Regions from separate parts of the Duganella hordei genome, predicted to be linked through region 2. Evidence: predicted binding sites of a transcription regulator. Region 2 holds the regulator's gene; each other region holds the start of a gene.
The links. Region 2 encodes FNR, which switches genes on or off when oxygen is low (the NO sensors DNR and NnrR bind a similar motif). Its sites were predicted from a motif close to TTGATNNNNATCAA; they were not measured.

Region 1 (7,034 bases), on a different contig from region 2:
GCCCAGCTCGATCAGCAGGCTGTCCTTGCCGTTGCGGTGCATCGCGTTGCGGTGTTCCTGGTAGCGCCGCTCGCCGTATCGGGAGCGGATCAGCGCGGCGTCGGACAGGCCGCACAGTGGATCGTGCCAGCCCAGCGTGTCGGCGGAGATGGCGGCCAGGATGCGGCCCATGTCCGAGTACAGCACATGGCCGGCGGTCAGGTGCGCCGTGTGCTGGGCCTTCAGCGTGTCGGGCAGGTTCAGTCGTTCCAGCCGCTCGTCGGCGCGGTACAGCAGGCAGGCCAGGTTGGCGCCGCCTTCGAGATCGATGAAGCGCAGCGTGCTGCCGCGCCGCACGCGGTACGACCAGTGGCCGCCGCCGGGTATCAGTTCGCTCCACAGGATGTCTTTGCCGGCCAGGCCGGGGGCGAGTTCGCGCGCCTGTTGCAGCGCTTCGGGTTCCATCGTTGTAGTCATCACAGGCCTTCCATGGGTTGTGTCGTGCTGCGTGTCAGTTTTTCCAGTTGTTCGAGGTCGGTCTTCATGCCCGACGTGGCGCGGATGCGGTCGAGGATCTGCCGCTTCAGGCCGATGAACTCGGGGCTCAGCTTCAGGTCCTGGTCGCGCTGCGCGCCGAACGGCACTTCGATCACCGAATCGATGCGGCCCGGCCGCGGCGCCATCACCACCACGCGCTGGCCCAGATACAGCGCTTCCTCGACGTCGTGCGTGACGAAGACCACGGTGGTCTTCTCCAGCAGGTAGACGTGGCGTATCAGGTCGTGCATCACTTCCCGCGTCTGCGCGTCGAGCGCGCCGAAGGGTTCGTCCATCAGCAGCACGTCCGGCTTGACCATCAGCGCGCGGGCGATCGCCACCCTTTGCTGCATGCCGCCGGACAGCTCGGACGGATAGGCGTGGACCACGTGCGACAGGCCCATCAGCGCCACCAGCGCGTCGGCGCGGCCGGCGGCGAATTCGACGTCGGTCGAGGTGGTGTTGTCGCGGTGGCAGTGCAGCCGGCGGCAGAATTTGATGTTCTGCATCACCGTCAGCCACGGATACAGGCTGTAGCCCTGGAACACCATGGCCCGGTCCGGGCCCGGCCCGTCCACCGCGCGGCCGTTGCATGCGATCTCGCCGTCGCGGTATTCCTCCAGGCCGCCCAGCGTGCGCAGCAGCGTCGATTTGCCGCAGCCGGAAGCGCCCACCAGCGTGACGAACTGGCCGGCGGCGATGTCCAGGTCGATCCGCTGCAAGGCTTGCGTGCGGCGCGCGCCGGCGCCGTAGTACTTGTCCAGTTGGCGGATGCTGATCTTGTTGGTCATATCGCTTAGCTCCGCAGGTAAAGCCAGGGGAAGGCGCGCCGGTGCAGCCAGCGGAACGCCTGGTCGGTCAGCAATCCCACCAGCCCGATCAGCAGGATGCCGGTGAAGATCTTGTCGGTCTGCAGGAAGCGCTGCGCCTTCAGGATGGAAAAGCCCAGCCCGGAATTGGCGGCCACCAGCTCGGCCACCACCAGGTAGGTCCAGGACAGGCCCATCATCGAGCGCAGCGTGTCGAGCATGGCCGGGCGGGCGGCCGGGATCAGCACGTGCTGCAGCACTTCGCCGTTGCTGGCGCCCATGGTCTGGGCCGCCTCTATCGACGCCGGCGGCACGCGCGCGATGTCCTGCGCGATCAGCAGCACCATCTGGAAGAAGGTGCCGACGAAAATCACCGTGACCTTGGCGCTTTCGTCGATGCCCACCCACAGCATGATCAGCGGGATGAAGGCCACCGCCGGCAGGTAGCGGCTGAAGTCGGTCAGCGGCTCGAGCAGGGCGCGTACGGGCGCGTAGGCGCCCATCAGCACGCCGAGCGGCATGGCGACGGCGGCCGACAGCAGGAAGCCGCCGAACACGCGCCCCACGCTGATGCCTACATCGCTCAGCAAGTCGTCGGCCAACAGCCATTCGTGGGCGCGCTGCAGCACCTGGAGCGGCGTCGGCAGGAACACCGGGTCGACCCAGGCGCTGGCCGAGAGCACGGTCCAGGCCACGAACGGCAGCAGGAAGCCGAGCGCGGCCAGCAGCACGACGCTGGACCGGCGCAGCTCGCCGCGCACCGCCCAGGGCGAGCGGCGGTTGCGCGGCACGCCGGCGCGCCCGGCAGCGGCGGCCTTGCCGCCAGTGGTGAAGTCCCGCATGGCGCGCCTTATTTCTTCAGCGCGTCGGCCAGCAGGGAGCTGTCTATGCCATGGGCATAGTCCACCGTGCCATCGACCAGCTTGTTATCTTTGAGGAATTTGTGGATGACCGGGCCGACCGCGACCAGCGACTGCGGCTGGGCCGGGTCCAGCGCGCCGCTGTTGTCGGCGGCGTTGAAGAAGCGGGTGCCGGGCAGGAACACCTTGTATTCATCCGGCTTCATGCCGACCACCTTGGACATGATCTGCAGCGCTTCGGCCTGGTTGCTGCGGATGAATTGCTCGGTGTCGAACCAGGCCTTGATCATCGCCACCAGTTCGGCGCGCTTGGCCTTGTCGGCCAGCGCCTTGCCGTGCGCCACCAGCAGGTCCGGCACCAAGCCGGGCATGTCGCGGGAGGTGAACAGGGCGCGGCCCTTGCCGCTGGATTCGATCTTCGACACCCACGGGTTCCACACCACGGCGGCGTCGACCTTGCCCGACATGAAGGCCGCCGCCGCGTCGCCGGCTGACAGGTTGACGATCTTCACGTCCTTGATGGCCAGGCCGTTCTTGGCCAGCGCGTTGGCCAGCACGAAATGGGAGATGCTGAATTGCTCCAGCGCGACCGACTTGCCCTTCAAGTCCGCGAAGGACTTGATTTTTGCGCTGACCATCAAGGCGTCGTTGCCGGCAGAATTGTCGTTGACGAGGATGGTCTTGAGCGGCACGCCCTTGGCCAGCGGCGTCATGGTGTCGGACCAGGTTTGCGAATTGGCGTCCAGCTGTCCGGCCGACAGCGCGGCGATGGAGTCGGTGTAGTTGGCGAACCAGACCAGCTTGACCTTGGCGCCGTATTTCTTGAAATAGCCTTTTTGATCCGCGACATACCAGGCCACCCAGCCCGGCCAGTCGGACAGGCCGACCTTGACCTCGGCGCGGACGGTGCCGGCGCTCAGGCCCAGCGTCATGCACAACAGGGATGCTACGAAGGTGCGCAGGACGCGCGAGGAGAAACGTGGATGCATGGTCAGGCTCCCGAAAAAATAAAAGGACGAGAGGTGAGCATCACAAATCAAACCATGTGATGACCTCCCGGGCTTTTATCCCTCCGTGGAGTTCCCAACAGCTGCGCTGTTCGAAACCGGCTGCTCTCGGACCAGACATCGCTTGATAGCGACCGGAACCCTAGCGTCCATGCTCAAGAAGTGTTGTTCGACTGTTTCCGCCGCACCTCTCGCTACCTGTCATTGAGCAAGAGCTGTGCCAGCGGCATGCGGGGCGGCCGGGCGGTCGCGGCCGCTTCCATGCACCAATGGCAATCATGCTGCATTGTTATGGTGCGAAATCTTGCGCGCCCCGTGTTCCATTTTGGCGCGCGGAAGCCCGGCTGGTAGCTGAGAGCATGATCGCCGACGTTTTTGACCTGGATCAAATACGTCAGGAACCTCCGCCAACCATAATCGTCCGACGATGATCAAGGAGGGATTGTGGAAAAAACACTGCTGAAGTCCGTATCGAATCCGGTTGGCGCTCCGGCGCCCACGGCTGCGATCGGCAGCCGCAACGTGCTGGATTTGTACCTGCAGAGCCAGGTGGCGCGCATGACGGGCGGCGTGTCGCCGATTGCGATGTCGCTGGCGTTCCACGACTGGTGGCAGCACCTGGCGGTGTCCCCGGGCAAGTGCAGCGAACTGTTGGCCTATTGGAGCGGCGCCCTGGCCGGCGGCGCGCAGGCGGTCGACGTCGGCGCCGACAAGCGCTTCGCCGATGCCGCCTGGCGGCAGTGGCCGTTTTCCGGGTACGCGCAGGTCTTTAAGCACGCCGAGGAGTTCTGGAAGCAGGCCACCTGCGGCGTGGCCGGCGTGTCGTCGCATCACGCCGACGTGGTGGCGTTCACCGCGCGTCAGCTGCTCGATATGTACTCGCCATCGAACTTCCTGTGGACCAACCCGGAGGTGCTGGGCGCGGCGGTCGCCAGCGGCGGGCGCAGCCTGATCGATGGCGCCCTCAATTGGCGCAAGGATCTGTGCCGGCGCCTGGCGCCGCCCGGCGCGACGGTGTCGGAGCCGGTTGGCCGGACCTATGTGCCCGGGCAAGACGTGGCACTGACGCCCGGCGAGGTCGTTTACCGCAACGATCTGATCGAACTGATCCAGTACGCGCCGCAGACCGCCAAGGTGTACCGGGAGCCGGTGCTGATCGTGCCGTCGTGGATCATGAAGTACTACATCCTCGATCTGTCACCGCACAATTCGCTGGTGCGCTACCTGGTGCAGCAGGGGCATACGGTATTGATGATTTCCTGGCGCAACCCCGACGCCGAAGACCGCGATCTCGGCATGGAGGACTACCTGCGGCGCGGACTGCTGGCCGCGCTGGAGCAGGCCGACCTGCTGTGCGGCGGCGCGCCGGTGCACGCGGCCGGCTACTGCCTGGGCGGCACCCTGCTGGCGATGGGCGCCGCGGCGCTCAGCGCGGGCCACCTGGACGCGCAGGGCAAGCTGGCGTCGCTGACCATGCTGGCGGCGCAGACCGACTTCCACGAGCCCGGTGAGCTGGGCCTGTTTATCGACGACAGCGAGCTGGCCTTCCTCGACGCGCTGATGTGGGACCAGGGCTATCTGGACGGCGACCAGATGGCGGCCTCGTTCCAGCTGCTGCATGCGCGCGACCTGGTGTGGTCGCGCATGATGCGCGAATACCTGCTGGGCGAACGCAGCGCGCCGAACGACCTGATGGCCTGGAACGCCGACGCCACGCGGCTGCCGTTCCGCATGCACAGCGAATATCTGCGGCGGCTGTTTCTGCACAACGATCTGGCCGAGGGGCGTTATAAGGTGGCCGGCAAGCCGGTGGCGCTGGCCGATATCCGCACCCCGATGTTCGTGCTGGGCACCGAGCGCGACCACGTGTCGCCATGGCGCTCGGTCTACAAGATCCACCTGCTGTGCAACGGGCCGATCGACTTCGTGCTGGCCTCGGGCGGCCATAACGCCGGCATCGTCTCGGAGCCGGGGCACGCCAACCGCAGCTATTACAGCCATCCCGCCAACGTGGCGCCGATCGGCTACACCAGCCCGGAGCAGTGGCTGGAGCAGGCCGAGCACACCGAAGGCTCGTGGTGGCCCCATTGGCAGCAATGGCTGGCGCGCCATTCCGACCGCCAGCGTGTGGCGCCGCCGGCCATGGGGTTGGGCCGGACGCTGGGGCCGGCGCCGGGGCGCTTCGTGGTGCAACCCTGAGCCAGGGACGCGCTCAGCACGGCAGCAGCAAGGAATGCTGGCTGGCCGTATGGAAGTCGCGCCAGACCCGGTTGATGGCGCTGTCCTGGTGCGCGGCGTACAGGCCGCAGTAGGGGTAGAGCTCGTCGACCGCGGCGCGCGAGGCGGCCACCAGGGCCAGCGAACCGGCCTGCACGGCCAGCATGTCGTCCGCGCCGAGCGCCACGCCGGCCGCCACCGATGCCCAGCTGCGGTCCAGCACATCATAGAAATGCGCGCGGGCGGCGGCGTGGGCCTGCTCCTTGTCGCGCAACAGGGCGGCCACTTCGGGCACCTCCAGCAGCGGCAGGTTTTTCACGGCATGCCGGCGGCGCTCGATGCAGGGCCGCGCCAGCCGCATGAAATGGCTGGCCATGCCCGCCACGTTGGCCGCCAGCGTGACGAAGGCCAGCGAATAAAACGGGTAGCGGTACAGCGGCCCATCCGCCGTGGCGGTGGCGGGGCTGATGGTGAATCCATGCTCCTTGCCCACCCATTGCCCATCGATGCGGTAACTGTGCGAAGCGCTGGCGCGCAGGCCGATGCTGCCCCATGACGGCACGATCTGCACCTGCGCCGCCGGCACCAGGAAGGCGCGGATGCGCGGCGCGCCGTGTTCGTCCAGCAGCGGCTGGCCGCCGGCGCGCAGCACGGCGTTCAAGGTGAAATGGGTGGCCATCGGGGCGCCGCTGGCGTAGTCCCAGCGGCCGGTGATGCGGTAGCCGTCGCCTTCCTGTTCCGCATGGCCGGTGGGCGCGCCGCTGCCGCCCAGGCAGGCGCGCGGCGTGCCGATGATGCCGCGCGCCAGTTCCGGCGCCAGGAAGCCGGCAAACCAGCCGGCGCCGGCGCACAGCGTCAGCACCCATCCCATGCTGCCATCCACGGCCGCGACCGCCTCTTCCAGGCGCACCACTTCCGGCAACGGCAGCTCGGCGCCGCCGCTGGCGCGCGGCGCCAGCATCTTGAGCCAGCCGCGCCGGTGCAGCAGCGCCTGCTGGACGGGATGGAGGAAGCGGGCGGCGTCGGCCAGCCCTGCGTAGCGCTCAATACGGCGCGTGTCGCGCGCGCCCAGGGGAGAGGAGGTTGGCAATGTCATGCGGAGCTTGTGGCGGTGGCAAAGTCCGGCATTTTCTCATCTTTGAGATGACAAACGGGTTGACGGCGGAATTATTCGTGTATACGCTGTACACATGACTCATCCAAACACCCAGCAGAAAATCGTCGAAGCGGCGCGCCGGATACTGGAGCGCGAAGGCGCGGCCGCCGTCAGCATGCGGCGCGTGGCCGATGCCGTGGGCATTACGCCGATGGCGATCTATCGGCATTTCGCCAACCGCGAGGCGCTGCTGAAGCATATTTCCGACGAGGCCTTTGCCGCGGTGGCGCAGCAGTGGCTGGGCCAGGCACGGCATCCGGACCTGATGCACAGCCTGCTGCATTCGATGGAGAACTACCTCGATTACGCGCTGCGGCAGCCGCATCTGTTCGACTACAACTTTTCGGTCGCGCGCGACGATGCGCGCCGCTTCCCCGACGATTTTCGTGACCGCCAGTCGCCCACGCTGAATGTGATCGCCGACCTGCTGGCCGAAGGCATCCGCCTCGGCCTGCTGCGCGACGGCGAT
Region 2 (7,034 bases):
TTTCGACGGCGAATTGAAAATCACCGGCAGGCCGGGGCAGGGCACGACCCTGCTGCTGCGCCTGCCATTGGACGCACACCATGAGCAATAATCCCATCCGCGTGCTGCTGGTCGACGACCACGCGATCGCCCGCAACGGCGTGCGCTTGATGCTGAGCACGGTCGACGACATCCGCGTCGACGGCGAAGCCTGCAACGCCAACGAGGCGCTGCAGCTGGCGCAGGCGCAGGAATTCGACGTGGCGCTGCTCGACATCACCATGCCCGGCAAGAACGGGCTGGAGCTGCTCAAGCAGTTGCGCGCCGAGCGGCCCAAGCTGGCGGTGCTGATGCTGAGCACCTACGCCGAAGATATCTACGCCGTGCGCGCGCTCAAGCTGGGCGCGGCCGGCTACCTGACCAAGGATGCGCCAACCACGGCGCTGGTGGCGGCGGTGCGCAAGGCCGCATCCGGGGGCAAGCACGTGAGCCCGGCCCTGCTGGAAAAGCTGGCCAGCCTGATCGGCGGCGGCGAGGTGGGCAAGCTCGAGGCGCTGTCGAACCGCGAGCTGGAGGTGTTCAAGCTGATCGCGGCCGGCGAATCGCTGGTGCGCATCGGCGAGACGCTGCACCTGAGCCCCAACACGGTGACCACCTACCGCGCCCGCATCCTGGAGAAAATGGGCCTCGACAGCAATGCCGAGCTGACCCGGTATGCGTTGGAGCACGGCATCATCTAGTTTCATATTGCAAAGGTTGTAGGGGAAGCCCTACAGATTTCTGTCCGGACTCCCCTACGCGACACGGCAGCGAAGCCCGATAACCGCGCGGCCGCCGATCGCCGATACTGTCTCCATACCGCAGCCAACGCTCAGATGCTGCGAAAAACACAACAGGGAGCAGCGAACATGACGACCAACCTCCAACTGGCAACACACAATGGCGGTGCCGTGAGCAGCAGCCAGAACAAATGCGCGATGTGCGGCTTGAAGAACCTGTGCCTGCCGGTGGGGCTGAACGACGCCGAGGTCAGCCGCCTCGACAAGATCATCGGCCGCCGCCGCCGCGTCGAACGCGACGAAAACCTGTGCCGCATGGAACAGCCGTTCAACAACCTGTATGCCGTGCGTTTCGGCCATTTCAAGACCTCGCGCGTCAACCACCGCGGCGAGCAGCAGATTACCGGCTTCCAGATGGCCGGCGAGCTGCTGGGCATGGACGCCATCGGCACCGGCCAGCACGGTTGCGGCGTGGTGGCGCTGGAAGACAGCGAAGTGTGCGAGATCCCGTTCGCCCGGCTGCAGGAATTGTTCGCCGACGTGCCGCAGCTGCTGCAGCACTTCCACCGCATCATGAGCCAGGAAATCATGCGCGAGCAAAACGCGATGATGTTTCTCGCCAATATGCGGGCCGAGCAGCGCTTCGCCTTGTTCCTGCTGAATCTGTCGACGCGCTATGCGGCGCGCGGCTACTCCCCCAACAGCTACCAGCTGCGCATGTCGCGCGAGGACATCGGCGACTACCTGGGCCTGACCATCGAAAGCATCAGCCGGCTGCTGTCGCGCTTTCGCAGCAACGGCTGGATACGGGTCGACAAGCGCGACCTGACCATTGTCGACCGCGCCAGCCTCGAGGCGCTGGCGACCGGCGCCGACCAGGACGGCACCAAGGTGGCCGCCAAGGCGCTCGGCCGCACGCCGGCGGTGGCCTGAGGCAGTGAGCCTGCCGCCGGCTCAGCCCGGCGCGCGTCCCGACCGTTCGACCGCCGTCTGGCAATCCACGCACGTCTGGGCGCTGGGCTCGGCCCGCAAACGGGCCGCCGCGATGGCCGCGCCGCACTGCACGCAGGTGCCGTAGCTGCCCGCGCGCACGCGTTCCAGCGCCTCGTCGACGGCGCGCAATTCCATCAATTCGTGATTGAGCAGCGCGATGTCGGTGTCGCTGAGCTGGCACGCTTCGGCCTGGTCGGCATCGATCGCGTAGCTATTAAACAGCGCCATCTGCTGTTGCTCGTCGGCCTGGTGCAGGCGCTGGCGCAACTGCTGCGCCAGTTCGCGGCGCCGCAGCAGCAGACTACTGTTGAGCTCGTCTATGACGTGGGCGCTGCTGTCGGGACTCATGTCGATCTCCATTCACTTGTTCAATGCAGCCATCGTAGAGACTCGCCCGTGCAATTTGATTGATGCAAATCAAAAAGGGCCGGCTTCGGATAGAATGGTTTTTCGCGCGCAAGCAGCAGCTTGCACGCTCACTGTGAGGAGAGATGCATGACGGATCCATCGAAGTATGTACCGCCGGCGATCTGGGTCGCGCCGGCATCGTCGGGCGGCACGTTCGGCAACATCAACCGCCCGGTCGCCGGCGCCACCCACGAACAGGAACTGCCGGTCGGCAAGCATCCGCTGCAACTGTATTCGCTGGGCACGCCCAACGGCGTGAAGGTCACCATCATGCTGGAAGAGCTGCTGGCGCTCGGCCATGGCGGCGCCGAATACGACGCCTGGCTGATCCGCATCAACGAGGGCGCCCAGTTCTCCAGCGGCTTTGTGGCGGTCAATCCCAACTCCAAGATCCCCGCGCTGGTCGACCGCAGCGGCGCGCAGCCGCTGCGCGTGTTCGAGTCCGGCTCCATCCTGATGTATCTGGCGGAAAAGTTCGGCGCCTTCCTGCCCACGGAAACGGCGGCGCGCACCGAAACCCTGAACTGGCTGTTCTGGCAGATGGGTTCGGCGCCGTTTGTCGGCGGCGGCTTCGGCCACTTTTACGCCTACGCGCCGGAAAAGCTGCAATATCCAATCGACCGCTATGCGATGGAAACCAAGCGCCAGCTCGACGTGCTGGACCGCCAGCTGGCCGAACACCGCTACGTCGCCGGTGACGAGTACACGATCGCCGACATGGCGGTCTGGCCGTGGTACGGCGGCATGGTGCTGGGGCAGTTGTACAGCGCCGCCGAATTCCTGTCGGTGCACGAGTACCGGCATGTGCGGCGTTGGGCCGACGAGATCGCCGCGCGTCCGGCCGTCATCCGCGGCCGCAAGGTGAACCGCACGTTCGGCAACCCCCAAGACCAGGTGCTGGAGCGGCACGACGCCGCGGATCTGGACTGACGCCGGCCGCTGGCATCGACGTCGGACCGAGGCACTGAAACACCGTGCCTGCGGTGCGTTTTGATCTGGATCATGGTTTTTTCACTCACTTGCTCTCATAGTAAAAGCCCGTTCGGCCCAAACGAGAGCATGTCATGTACCACACCAACGTCGCGCCGCCGACGGCGGCCATCCGGCTCGGAAGGGCGGGGGCGCCGCTGTTGTTGGCCTGTCTGACCGGCTGCAGCCTGCTGCGCCCGGTCGATCTGCCGCCGCCGGCGCCGGCGTTCCAGCCGCCGCCGGCCTGGTCTTCCGGCCACACCGCCACGTCCTCCGCGTCCGATGGCGCCGCGCTTGCCGGCTGGTGGCGCCGCTTCGACGATCCGCTGCTCGAGCAGTTGGTGACGCGCGCCCTGCAAGCGAACACCAGCATCGCGTCGGCGCGCGCTTCGCTGCAGCAGGCGCGCGCCACGCGCGATGCCGCAGCCGCAGCGCTGGCCACCACCGTGGTCGGCAGCGCCCAGGCCCAGCGTAGCAAGCTCGACGGGGCGTCCGCCACCAATAGCTACAACCTGGGCTTCGATGCCAGCTGGGAACCGGACCTGTTTGGCGCCAACCATCATGCACTGGCGGCCGGTGCGGCCACGCTGCAGGCCAGCGCGGCCACGCTGGCCAACGTGCAGGTCTCGGTCGCCGCCGAGGTGGCGCGCAGTTATATCGAACTGCGCGGCATCCAGGCACGGCAAGTCATCGCCCGCGACAACCTGGCCAGCCAGCAGGCCACGCAGCAGATTACCGCATGGCGGGTCCAGGCCGGACTACTGACTTCGCTGGAGCAGCAGCAAGCGATCACCGCCACCGAGCAGGCCGCGGCCCAGTTGCCGGTGCTGGAGAGCAGCCGGGCGTTGCTGGCCCACAGCCTGGCCGTGCTGTGCGGGCAGGCGCCGGCCGCGCTCGACGACGCGCTGGCGCCGCCGCAGGCGATACCCGCCGGCGGCGCAGAGCTGGCGCTGAGCCTGCCGGCCGCCACACTGCGCCAGCGTCCCGACGTGCGCGCGGCCGAAGCCCAGCTCGAAGCGGCCCGCGCCAAAGTGGCCCAGGCCGACGCCGCGCGCTACCCGGTGCTGCGTCTCGAGGGATCGCTGGGATTGAGTGGACTTGCCGCGGGCGGCAGCGGCGCGGCGCTGCTGCGCACCTTGCTGGGCAGCGTGGCGGGCAATGTGTTTGACGGCGGCGCCAGCGCGGCCCAGCTGCGGCTGCAACGCGGCGCGCTGGCGCAAGCGCAGGCCGGCTATCTGGCGACGCTGCTGACCGCGTTGCAGGAAGTGGAGGATGCGCTGGCCGCGCAGGCGGCCGACCGTCTGCGCCTCGATCATTTGCGGCTGGCCGCCGCGGCGGCCGACAGCGCCGCGCTGCTGGCGCGGCAGCGCTACGCCAGCGGCCTGGTGGACTTTCAAACCGTACTGGAAACCCAGCGCGCGCTCTACACGTCGCAGGACGGCGTGGCAACCGCCAGCGCCAACGTCGGCACCGACCAGGTGCGCCTGTACAAGGCACTGGGCGGCGGCTGGCAACCCGACGGCGGTGCCGCACCGATGAAGGGAAGCACACCATGAATCAACGTATGGCAGCACCGGCCGTCGTCATCGACGCACCACCACGCCCCTGGTGGCGGCGCGCCGCCGTGTGGGGCGCCGCGTTGGCGCTGCTGGCGGCCGGCGCGGCGGCGTACGCGTGGCGGCAGCATGCCCAGGCGGCACGGGCTCCCGCCTATGTCACGGTGCCGGTCAAGCGCGGCAGCGTCACGCTCAGCGTCACCGCCAACGGCACCTTGCAGCCGACCCGCGCGGTCAATATCGGCAGCGAGCTGTCGGGCACGGTGGGGCGCGTGCTGGTCGACGTCAACGACCAGGTGCGCGCCGGCCAGGTGCTGGTCCAGCTCGACACGGCCAAGCTGCAGGACCAGATCGTGCGCTCGCGCGCCGCGCTGGCCGCCGCCAGGGCCGAGCTGGCGCAAAGCCAGGCCAGCCTGGCGGAGGCGCGCGCGGCACTGGGACGGCTGGAGGAAGTGGCCCGCCTGTCCGGAGGCAAGGTGCCCTCGCGCGCCGAACTCGACACCGGCCGGGCCACGCTGGCGCGGGCCCAGGCGGCCGAGCTGAGCGCCGCCGCCAACGTACAGAGCGCCCAGGCCACGCTGTCGACCGACAGCACCAACCTGGCGCGCGCCTCGATCCGCTCGCCGATCGACGGCGTGGTGCTGAGCCGCAGCGTCGATCCCGGCAACGCGGTGGCCGCCTCGCTGCAGGCGGTGACGCTGTTTTCGCTGGCCGAGGACCTGCGCCATCTGCGCCTGCTGGTCAATGTCGACGAAGCCGACGTCGGCGCCGTGCGCGTGGGCCAGCCGGCCACCTTCAGCGTCAGCGCCTATGCGGACCGCAGCTATCCGGCGGTGGTCACCCGGGTGTCGTACGGCTCGACCATCACCGAGAACGTGGTCACCTACGTGGCCTACCTTGAAGTCGACAACGCCGACCTGAGCCTGCGTCCCGGCATGACGGCCACCGCCGTCATCCGCGCGGCGGTACACGACGACGTGCTGCTGATACCCAACAGCGCGCTGCGCTTCACGCCCAGCGACACCGCAGCGGCGGCAGCGCCGGCGGGCATGGTGTCGCGCCTGATGCCACGCCTGCCCGGACGGGCGCCGCGCCAGGCCGGCGTCGCCGACGCCTCCGCCTCCGCGCGACGCACATTGTGGCTGCTGAGCGACGGCGTGCCGCGCGAGCAGGTGGTCACGCTCGGCATCAGCGACGGCCGCTACACGGAAGTGAGCGGCCCAGGGCTGCGACCAGGCATGCTGGTGATCACCGACCAGCGCTCGGCGGCGCCATGAACGGCGACAGCGCCGCGCCGCTGATACGGCTGCGCGAAGTATGCAAGCGCTACGGTCACGGCGCAGCCGCGCTGACGGCGCTGGACCGGGTCAGCCTGGATATCGCGCAGGGTGAGTTTGTCGCCATCATGGGACCCAGCGGTTCGGGCAAGTCAACCGCGATGAATCTGCTGGGCTGCCTCGACACGCCCAGCAGCGGCCAATACCTGTTTCACCAGATCGACGTGGGCGCCGCCACCCGCGACCAGCGCGCCCGCTTGCGCCGCCGTTATCTGGGCTTCGTGTTCCAGGGATTCAATCTGCTGGCGCGCACCTCGGCCCAAGAAAACGTCGAACTGCCGCTGCTGTACCGGGGCGAGAACGCCGCGCGCCGCCACGCGCTGGCGGCGGCCGCGCTGGCCGCTGTCGGCCTGGCCGGCTGGGAGACGCATACGCCGTCCGAACTGTCGGGCGGACAGCAGCAGCGGGTGGCGATCGCGCGCGCCATCGTCAGCGCGCCGTCGCTGCTGCTGGCGGACGAGCCGACCGGCAACCTTGACAGCCAGCGTAGCCGCGAGATCATGGAACTGCTGGCGCGCCTGAATCGCGAGCAAGGCATCACGGTGGTGATGGTGACGCACGAGCCGGACATGGCGCTGTACGCGCAGCGCATCGTGCGCTTCCTCGACGGCCGCATCGAGAGCGACGAAGCGAACTTGCAGCCAGTGCCCATGCCGGCCGCGTCGGGCGAGAAGGCGGTGAGCTGATGCTGTTCAATACCATTCTGCTGGCGTTGCGTTCGATCCGGCGCAACCTGCTGCGCTCCTTCCTGACCATGCTGGGCATCGTCATCGGCGTCGGCGCCGTCATCGCCATGGTCACGCTGGGCAACGGCGCCACCAAGGCGGTGCAGGACCAGATCTCCAGCCTGGGCAGCAATCTGCTGATGGTGCGGCCTGGCCAGCGCCTGGGCCAGGGCAGCGGCGGCGCGCCGGCGTTCAAGGAGGCCGACGCCGAGGCCATCGCGCTGCAGATCGGTGGCATACGCGCCGTGGCGGCCGAGAGCCGCAGCGGCGCCACCGTGGTGGCCAACG
Region 3 (7,034 bases), 520 kb from region 2:
AGCTGCGCGAGGCGAACGAGCACCTGGTGCTGGCGACCTTCAGCGCGCAGGACAAGCAAGCCAACGCGGAAGCGTCGATGCAGCGCCAGACCAACTTCCTGTCGATGCTGGCGCACGAGCTGCGCAATCCGCTGCAACCCATTGCCTACGCCAATACCTTGCTGGGCAAGCTGGCCGACGGCCATCCGGAACTGCCGCGCCTGCACGCCATCATCGAACGCCAGATGAGCCATCTGACGCGCCTGATCGACGACCTGCTCGACGCCTCGCGCATCAGCAGCGGCAAGATCGGCCTGGACAAATCCGCGCTGCTGCTCGAGGACATCGTGGCGCTGGCGGTGGAAGGCAGCCAGCAACGGCTCGACGCCAGGCAGCAGCAGTTGAGTATCGTGTTGCCGCCGATCAGGGTGCTGGTCTATGGCGACCGCATGCGGCTGGCGCAGGTGTTTTCCAACCTGCTCAACAACGCTTCCAAGTTCTCGCCGGAGCAGCAGGTCATCGTGCTGGCCGCGCAAGTGGTGGGCAACATGGTGCAGGTGTCGGTGCGCGATCACGGCATGGGCATCGCGGCCGAGCTGCAGCCGTTCATCTTCGACCTGTTCACGCAAGGCCTGCAGTCGCTGGACCGGGCGCAAGGCGGACTGGGCATAGGCTTGACGCTGGTGCGTTCGCTGGTCGAAATGCATGGCGGCACGGCGCGCGTGCACAGCGACGGCATAGGATTCGGCAGCACCTTTACCGTGCTGCTGCCGCTGAGCACCGAGGTCGCCACGGCGCCCGCCCTGCCCTTGCCGCGGCTGCCCACCCCACGCCCGCTGCAGATCCTGCTGGTCGAGGACAATCTGGACGCCGCCGAAACGCTGTGCCTGCTGCTGGAGCTGGGCGGCCATACGGTGGTGTCGTGCCACGACGGCGCCGCCGCGGTGGACCTGGCGCTGGCGGGACGCTACGACCTGGTCATCTGCGACATCGGCTTGCCCAGCCTGGACGGCTTTGTCGTCGTCGAGCGCATCCGCGCAGGGCTGCCGGGCAAGGCGCCGTTTTTCATCGCGACATCCGGCTACAATCAGCCGCAGGACCGCGCGCGCGCCATCCGCAGCGGCTTCGATCACTATCTGGTCAAGCCGGTGGCGATCGATATGCTGCTGGCATTGATAGAGCTGCATGTGCATTGACGTCCCACACCGGTGCGCAAGCGGCAACCATCCTTATCGCTTTACTGTATTGATATTTAACTATGGCGACTAACGACGAACGGCACCAGATGATCGAGCGCAACGTGATGCGCCGCCCCGAGACCGCCAAGGCCGACACCATCGTGCTATGGGAACGGCTGGCCGTCGAACTGGTCGCCATTATCGGGCACAGCGGTTTCGACACGCTGTATGCGCGCAGCATCCACCTGGTGCGGGTGCAGCATCCGTGGCTGACTGAAGGCGGCGACCCGCGTTTCGAGAAACTCAGGGCCAGCCTGGACGGCCAGCAACAGGTGCCCGCGGCCACCGCCAGCATCGCCCTGCTCACTACTTTCACCGACACGCTGATCCAACTGATCGGCGAGTCATTGACCACTGCCATACTCCAATCGGCCTGGGGCCAGGATACTGCGGACACTGCCGCTAAGGGAATTCAACAATGAGCAATAAAGTCAACATTCAGCGCCTGGCGACGGGTGTGCCGGGGTTGGACGAACTGCTGGGCGGCGGCATTCCGGAATTTTCATTCAATTTGCTGGCGGGCACGCCGGGCAGCGGCAAGACCACGATGGCGCACCAGATCATGTTTTCGCTGGCCAACCCGGACCGGCGCGCGCTGTTCTTCACCGTGCTGGGCGAGCCGCCGCTGAAAATGCTGCGCTACCAGCAGCAGTTCCCGTTCTTCGACGTCAGCAAGGTCAACCAGTCGATCAAGTTCATCAACCTGGCGTCCGACCTGCTGGACGGCGATTTCGACCGCGTGCTGGCGCGCATCGCCGACGAGGTGCGCAATTTCGCGCCGAGCCTGGTGTTTGTCGATTCGTTCCGCTCGGTGGTGCAGTCGGCCCAGGGCATGGACCGCGGCGCCGCCGGCCTGCAGCACTTTGTGCAGCAGCTGGGCATGCAGATGACCAGCTGGCTGGCGACCACCTTCCTGATCGGCGAATACCTGGCGCCGGAGGCGGAGTCTAGCCCGGTGTTTACCGTGGCCGACGGCATCATCTGGATGTCGCAGCTGGTGCACCGCGACGCGCTGGTGCGCAAGATCCAGGTGGTCAAGATGCGCGGCCAGGCGCAGAGCCTGGGCGTGCACACCTTCCGCATCAGCGACAGCGGCGTCGATATCTTCCCGCGCGCGATGCTCAGCGCCACCACCGCCAAAGTCATTATCGACGGCCAGCAGCGGCTGTCGATGGGCGTGCAGGAACTCGACGCGATGATGGGCGGCGGCGTGCCGGCCGGTTATTCGCTGCTGCTGGTCGGGCCGTCGGGATCGGGCAAGTCGGTGCTGGCCACGCAGTTCCTGGCTGAGGGCGTGCGCAACGGCGAGACCGGCGTGATCGCGGCGTTTGAGAAGAGTCCGAACCAGCTGCTCAGCCATCAGCTGAACGCGCTGCTTGAAAGCGGCCAGGTCGGCATGATCAATACCCGCACCCTGGACCTGTCGATCGACGAGATACTGCATGACCTGGTCGGCATGATCAAGCGCATGCAGGCCAAGCGGGTGGTGATCGATTCGCTGTCCGGCTTCGAGCTGGCGCTGGCGTCGTCGTTCCGCGACGATTTCCGCGAATCGCTGTACCGCATGGTGGCGGTGCTGACGGCGATGGGTGTGACCGTGCTGATGACGGCCGAACTGGAAGACCGTTACGAGATGCTGCGCTTCAGCTCCTACGGCAACGCCTTCCTGGCCGACGCCATCGTCATGCAGCGTTACGTTGAACTGGAGGGCGAGTTCAAGCGTGTGATTTCAGTAATCAAGATACGCGCCAGCGACCATAGCAAGGAGATCCGCTTTTTCGACATCACGTCCGACGGCATCGCCATCCGCGAGGCGCTGACCGGGTATGTCGGCATACTGACCGGCCGCCCGGAGGTGGCCGCGCTGACCCAGGCCGGGCAGCCTTAGCCTGGCGCCCGCCGGCTCGGCGCCGGCGGCCAGGCTGCGTTTCCGCAGTCTACTTGTAGATGCCGCAATTGATGATGTGGTCCCCATAACGCTCGAAATACATCGACTTGGCTTCGATCTGCTTGCTGACGGGATTGACGAATTTATAGTCCTGCCAGCCTTTGCCCTTGGCCACGGCCAGCTGGATGCGTTCGCGCATGAAGTACTTGCCGTCGGCATCCTTCAACTCGATCAAATCCTTGCCCTGCATCTTGGGATTGGCGCCGTGCGCGATATTCTTCGCGTTTAAGTCGTTGATCGTGATGTAGAGGTCGCGGTCCCTGAAGCGGCCCGGCTTGCCCTCGTTGATCTCGGCAACGACCTTGTCGAACCCGTCGGTCTTGATGGCGGCGATGGCCCGGTTCACCATTGCCACCGCCTCTTCGGGGGTGCCGTGGGAATCGGCCGCCCAGCTGCTGGTGCCCAGGCTGAAGGTAAGGATGGCCAGGGCCAGGTAGAAAAATTTGCGCATGCATGTCTCCTTGGTTGTTTTAATGGTGGTCCGGTACTTCGCAATTCCCATGCCATCGCGCGCGCCCTCCTCAACCGCGGCCAAGTGCTTGATATTTTAGGCCGATTTGCCGAGAACGGTGGCCCGATTTGTGCGGAAAGCCAGCCTGATGCCACGGAGCGTTCCGGATTCCCACACGACGCCGTGTGAGGGCTAGTTTGAAAAGATGGGGATGATTTTGATCCAGATCAAAGGTTTTTCGAACGTCGATTCATAGTATGAATACCAACAGTCCCACATCAGATCATATATTCCAACTGGAGCGAGCAATGAGCAAAATGATGAAGGCTGCGGTGGTGCGCGCGTTCGGCCTGCCGCTGCAAATCGAGGACGTCGCGGTGCCGACGCCGGGGGCAGGACAGATCCTCGTCAAGATCGAGGCCTGCGGGGTTTGTCATACGGACCTGCACGCCGCTCAAGGCGACTGGCCGGTCAAGCCAGCGCCGCCGTTCATTCCCGGACACGAGGGGGTGGGCTATGTGGTCGAGGTCGGGGCCGGCGTCAAGCATGTCAAAAGCGGCGACCGGGTCGGCATTCCATGGCTGTATTCGGCCTGCGGGCACTGCACGCATTGCCTGGGCGGCTGGGAGACATTGTGCGAGTCGCAGCAAAATACCGGCTATTCGGTCAACGGAGGATTCGCGGAATACGCGCTGGCCGATGCCGACTACGTCGGCCACTTGCCGAAGGATATAGGTTTCATCGATATCGCGCCCATTCTGTGCGCCGGCGTCACGGTCTACAAGGGCTTGAAAATGACCGATACCAAACCCGGCGACTGGGTGGTCATCTCAGGAATTGGCGGGCTCGGCCATATGGCGGTCCAATATGCCCGCGCCATGGGACTCAATGTGGCCGCGGTCGATATCGACGACAACAAACTGGCGCTGGCCCGACGTTTGGGCGCCGCCCTGACGATCAACGCGAAGACCACGGACCCGGCGGCCATGGTCAAAAAAGAGATCGGCGGCGCGCATGGCGTGCTGGTGACCGCCGTCTCGCCGATCGCCTTCTCTCAGGCGCTGGGCATGGTGCGCCGCGGCGGCACGGTCGCGTTAAACGGCCTGCCGCCGGGTGATTTCCCCCTGCCGATCTTCGACATGGTGCTGGGCGGCATCACCGTACGCGGTTCGATCGTCGGCACCCGGCTTGATTTGCAGGAGTCGTTGATTTTCGCCGCCGAGGGCAAGGTCAAGGCGACAGTCGCCACCGATAGCCTTGACAATATCAACCATGTTTTCCAGCGCATGCGTGAGGGCGATATTGAAGGTCGCATCGTGCTCGACTTTGCCGCAAAGCCGCACTGACATCGATCGCGACGCGCTCGCCAGAACAAATGCCGCTCGGTGGGAGCGGCATTTTCAGGTTAACACGCGCTATAACACGCTTACTGGATCACCCGATAGCAAGGCGTGTACTGCTTGCCGGCCAGCTTCATGCGGTGCTGGGCCACGAACGATGCCAGCAGCGCGTCCATCGGGCCCATGATCTCCTTGTCGCCATGGATTTCAAAGTGGCCGAACTTCTCGATGGCGCGGATGCCCTCGTCCTTGACGTTGCCGGCCACCACGCCCGAAAACGCCCGGCGCAGGTTCGCCGCCAGCATGTGCACTTCCTGGTTCTTGTGCAGGCTCAGGTTGCGCATGTTCTCGTGCGTCGGCGCGAACGGCTTCTGGAATTCCTGGTCGATCTTCAGGCCCCAGTTGTAGTAGTAGGCGTCGCTGCGGGATTTGCGGAACTCGCGCACCTGCTTGATCCCGGCCTGCATCTCGCGCGCCACCAGTTCCGGATCGTCGATGATGATCTTGTAGCGCTGCTGCGCCTCCGGTCCCAGCGTGTCGTGGATGAACTGGTTGATCTGCACGAAGTACTCGCGCGACGTCTCCGGCCCGGTGAACACCAGCGGGAACGGGATGTCCGCGTTATCCGGGTGCAGCAGGATGCCCAATATATAGAGGATCTCCTCGGCCGTCCCCGCGCCGCCCGGGAACACGACGATGCCGTGGCCGGTGCGCACGAACGCTTCCAGCCGCTTTTCGATGTCCGGCATGATGACCAGCTCATTGACGATCGGGTTCGGCGATTCGGCCGCGATGATGCCAGGCTCCGAGATGCCCAGATAGCGCCCCTTGTGCAGGCGCTGCTTGGCGTGGCCGATGGTGGCGCCCTTCATAGGGCCCTTCATCGCGCCGGGACCGCAGCCGGTGCAGATGTCCAGGTCGCGCAAGCCCATTTGATAGCCGACTTCCTTCGAGTAGTTGTACTCGGCGCGGTTGATCGAATGGCCGCCCCAGCACACCACCAGGTTAGGATTGAGCATCGGCTTGAGCACACCCGCGTTGCGCAGGATGTGGAACACCGAGTCGGTGATGCCTTCGGTGGCGCTCATGTCGAACTTGGGATTGTCGGTCACCTCGTTGCTGACGAAGACAATATCGCGCAGCACCGCGAACAGGTGTTCGTGGATGCCCTTGATCATTTTACCGTCGACGAAAGCGATCGCCGGCGCCCCCTTGATATCGAGCTTGATGCCGCGCTCGCGCTGCACGATGCTGATGTCAAACGATTTATACCGTTCCAGCAATTCCTTTCCATCGTCGATAGTGCTGCCGCAATTGAGCACGGCCAGTGCGCAATTGCGGAAGATGTTATAGAGGCCGCCCTGGCTAGTGTCGAGCAGCTTGTTCACTTCCGCCTTCGAAAGGACCTCCAGCTGGCCTTCGGGCGAAATCAGGGTATCGACAACGTCATGTTCCATGATGCGTAAATCCTTATTCAAATTCGATGCATAACAGGTAAGCCTGCAGTGCCAATATACGACAACTCGGCACTTTTTGGGTCGGAGATTGCAATAGCGGGAATCGCCACATTTATTAGCACAATTGACACAATCGTGCAGGACAGGCCTCAAAAAGCTGGACAGGAACCGTTTGTAGATTAAAATGGCGCCCAATTTGGATTCCCCACAAGGGAGTCTCGATCCCCTTTTCACAGATCCATAAAATTAGGAGAAGCCGCATGAGCGGTGCTACCACCACCAATACGGAAGTCGCCATTCCCGAATTCAAGCAGATCATGGGCCACCCTGCTCCGCTGTGGATGTTGTTCATGACAGAATTCTGGGAGCGCTTCGCGTTCTACGGCATCCGCTGGGCGCTCGTGCTCTACGTCGTCGCCCAGTTCCACAACGGCGACCCATCCGGCCAATCCGCCGCCAACCTGGTGTACGGCTCCTACCTCGCGCTGGTGTACGCCGCCGCGCTGTTCGGCGGCTATGTCGCCGACCGCGTATTGGGCTACCAGCGCTCGATCCTGGTCGGCGCCGCCTTCATGTCGGCCGGCCTGTTCATGATCGCCTTCCCCAACGAGACCGTGTTCC

Region 1: the regulator FNR is predicted to act here: its motif matches at 3,568-3,581, upstream of ABWW33_RS20920 (PHA/PHB synthase family protein).
Region 3: the regulator FNR is predicted to act here: its motif matches at 3,834-3,847, upstream of adhP (alcohol dehydrogenase AdhP).

What each region holds. Positions count from the first base shown of each region.
Region 1 covers NZ_BPWI01000009.1:165,609-172,642, forward strand. The annotation lists gene ABWW33_RS20900 (urea amidolyase associated protein UAAP1) at 1-456, opposite strand, end outside; gene ABWW33_RS20905 (ABC transporter ATP-binding protein) at 456-1,307, opposite strand; gene ABWW33_RS20910 (ABC transporter permease) at 1,313-2,167, opposite strand; gene ABWW33_RS20915 (ABC transporter substrate-binding protein) at 2,176-3,174, opposite strand; guanidine-I (ykkC/yxkD leader) riboswitch at 3,237-3,349, opposite strand; gene ABWW33_RS20920 (PHA/PHB synthase family protein) at 3,637-5,391, shown strand; gene ABWW33_RS20925 (acyl-CoA dehydrogenase family protein) at 5,405-6,505, opposite strand; gene ABWW33_RS20930 (TetR/AcrR family transcriptional regulator) at 6,600-7,034, shown strand, end outside.
Region 2 covers NZ_BPWI01000001.1:841,721-848,754, forward strand. The annotation lists gene ABWW33_RS03545 (response regulator) at 1-91, shown strand, start outside; gene ABWW33_RS03550 (response regulator) at 81-719, shown strand; gene fnr (fumarate/nitrate reduction transcriptional regulator Fnr) at 888-1,691, shown strand; gene ABWW33_RS03560 (TraR/DksA family transcriptional regulator) at 1,713-2,099, opposite strand; gene yghU (glutathione-dependent disulfide-bond oxidoreductase) at 2,247-3,089, shown strand; gene ABWW33_RS03570 (efflux transporter outer membrane subunit) at 3,224-4,684, shown strand; gene ABWW33_RS03575 (efflux RND transporter periplasmic adaptor subunit) at 4,681-5,961, shown strand; gene ABWW33_RS03580 (ABC transporter ATP-binding protein) at 5,958-6,707, shown strand; gene ABWW33_RS03585 (ABC transporter permease) at 6,707-7,034, shown strand, end outside.
Region 3 covers NZ_BPWI01000001.1:319,030-326,063, reverse strand. The annotation lists gene ABWW33_RS01360 (hybrid sensor histidine kinase/response regulator) at 1-1,175, shown strand, start outside; gene ABWW33_RS01355 (hypothetical protein) at 1,238-1,639, shown strand; gene ABWW33_RS01350 (ATPase domain-containing protein) at 1,636-3,105, shown strand; gene ABWW33_RS01345 (cache domain-containing protein) at 3,155-3,616, opposite strand; gene adhP (alcohol dehydrogenase AdhP) at 3,925-4,962, shown strand; gene ppnN (nucleotide 5'-monophosphate nucleosidase PpnN) at 5,043-6,413, opposite strand; gene ABWW33_RS01330 (peptide MFS transporter) at 6,674-7,034, shown strand, end outside.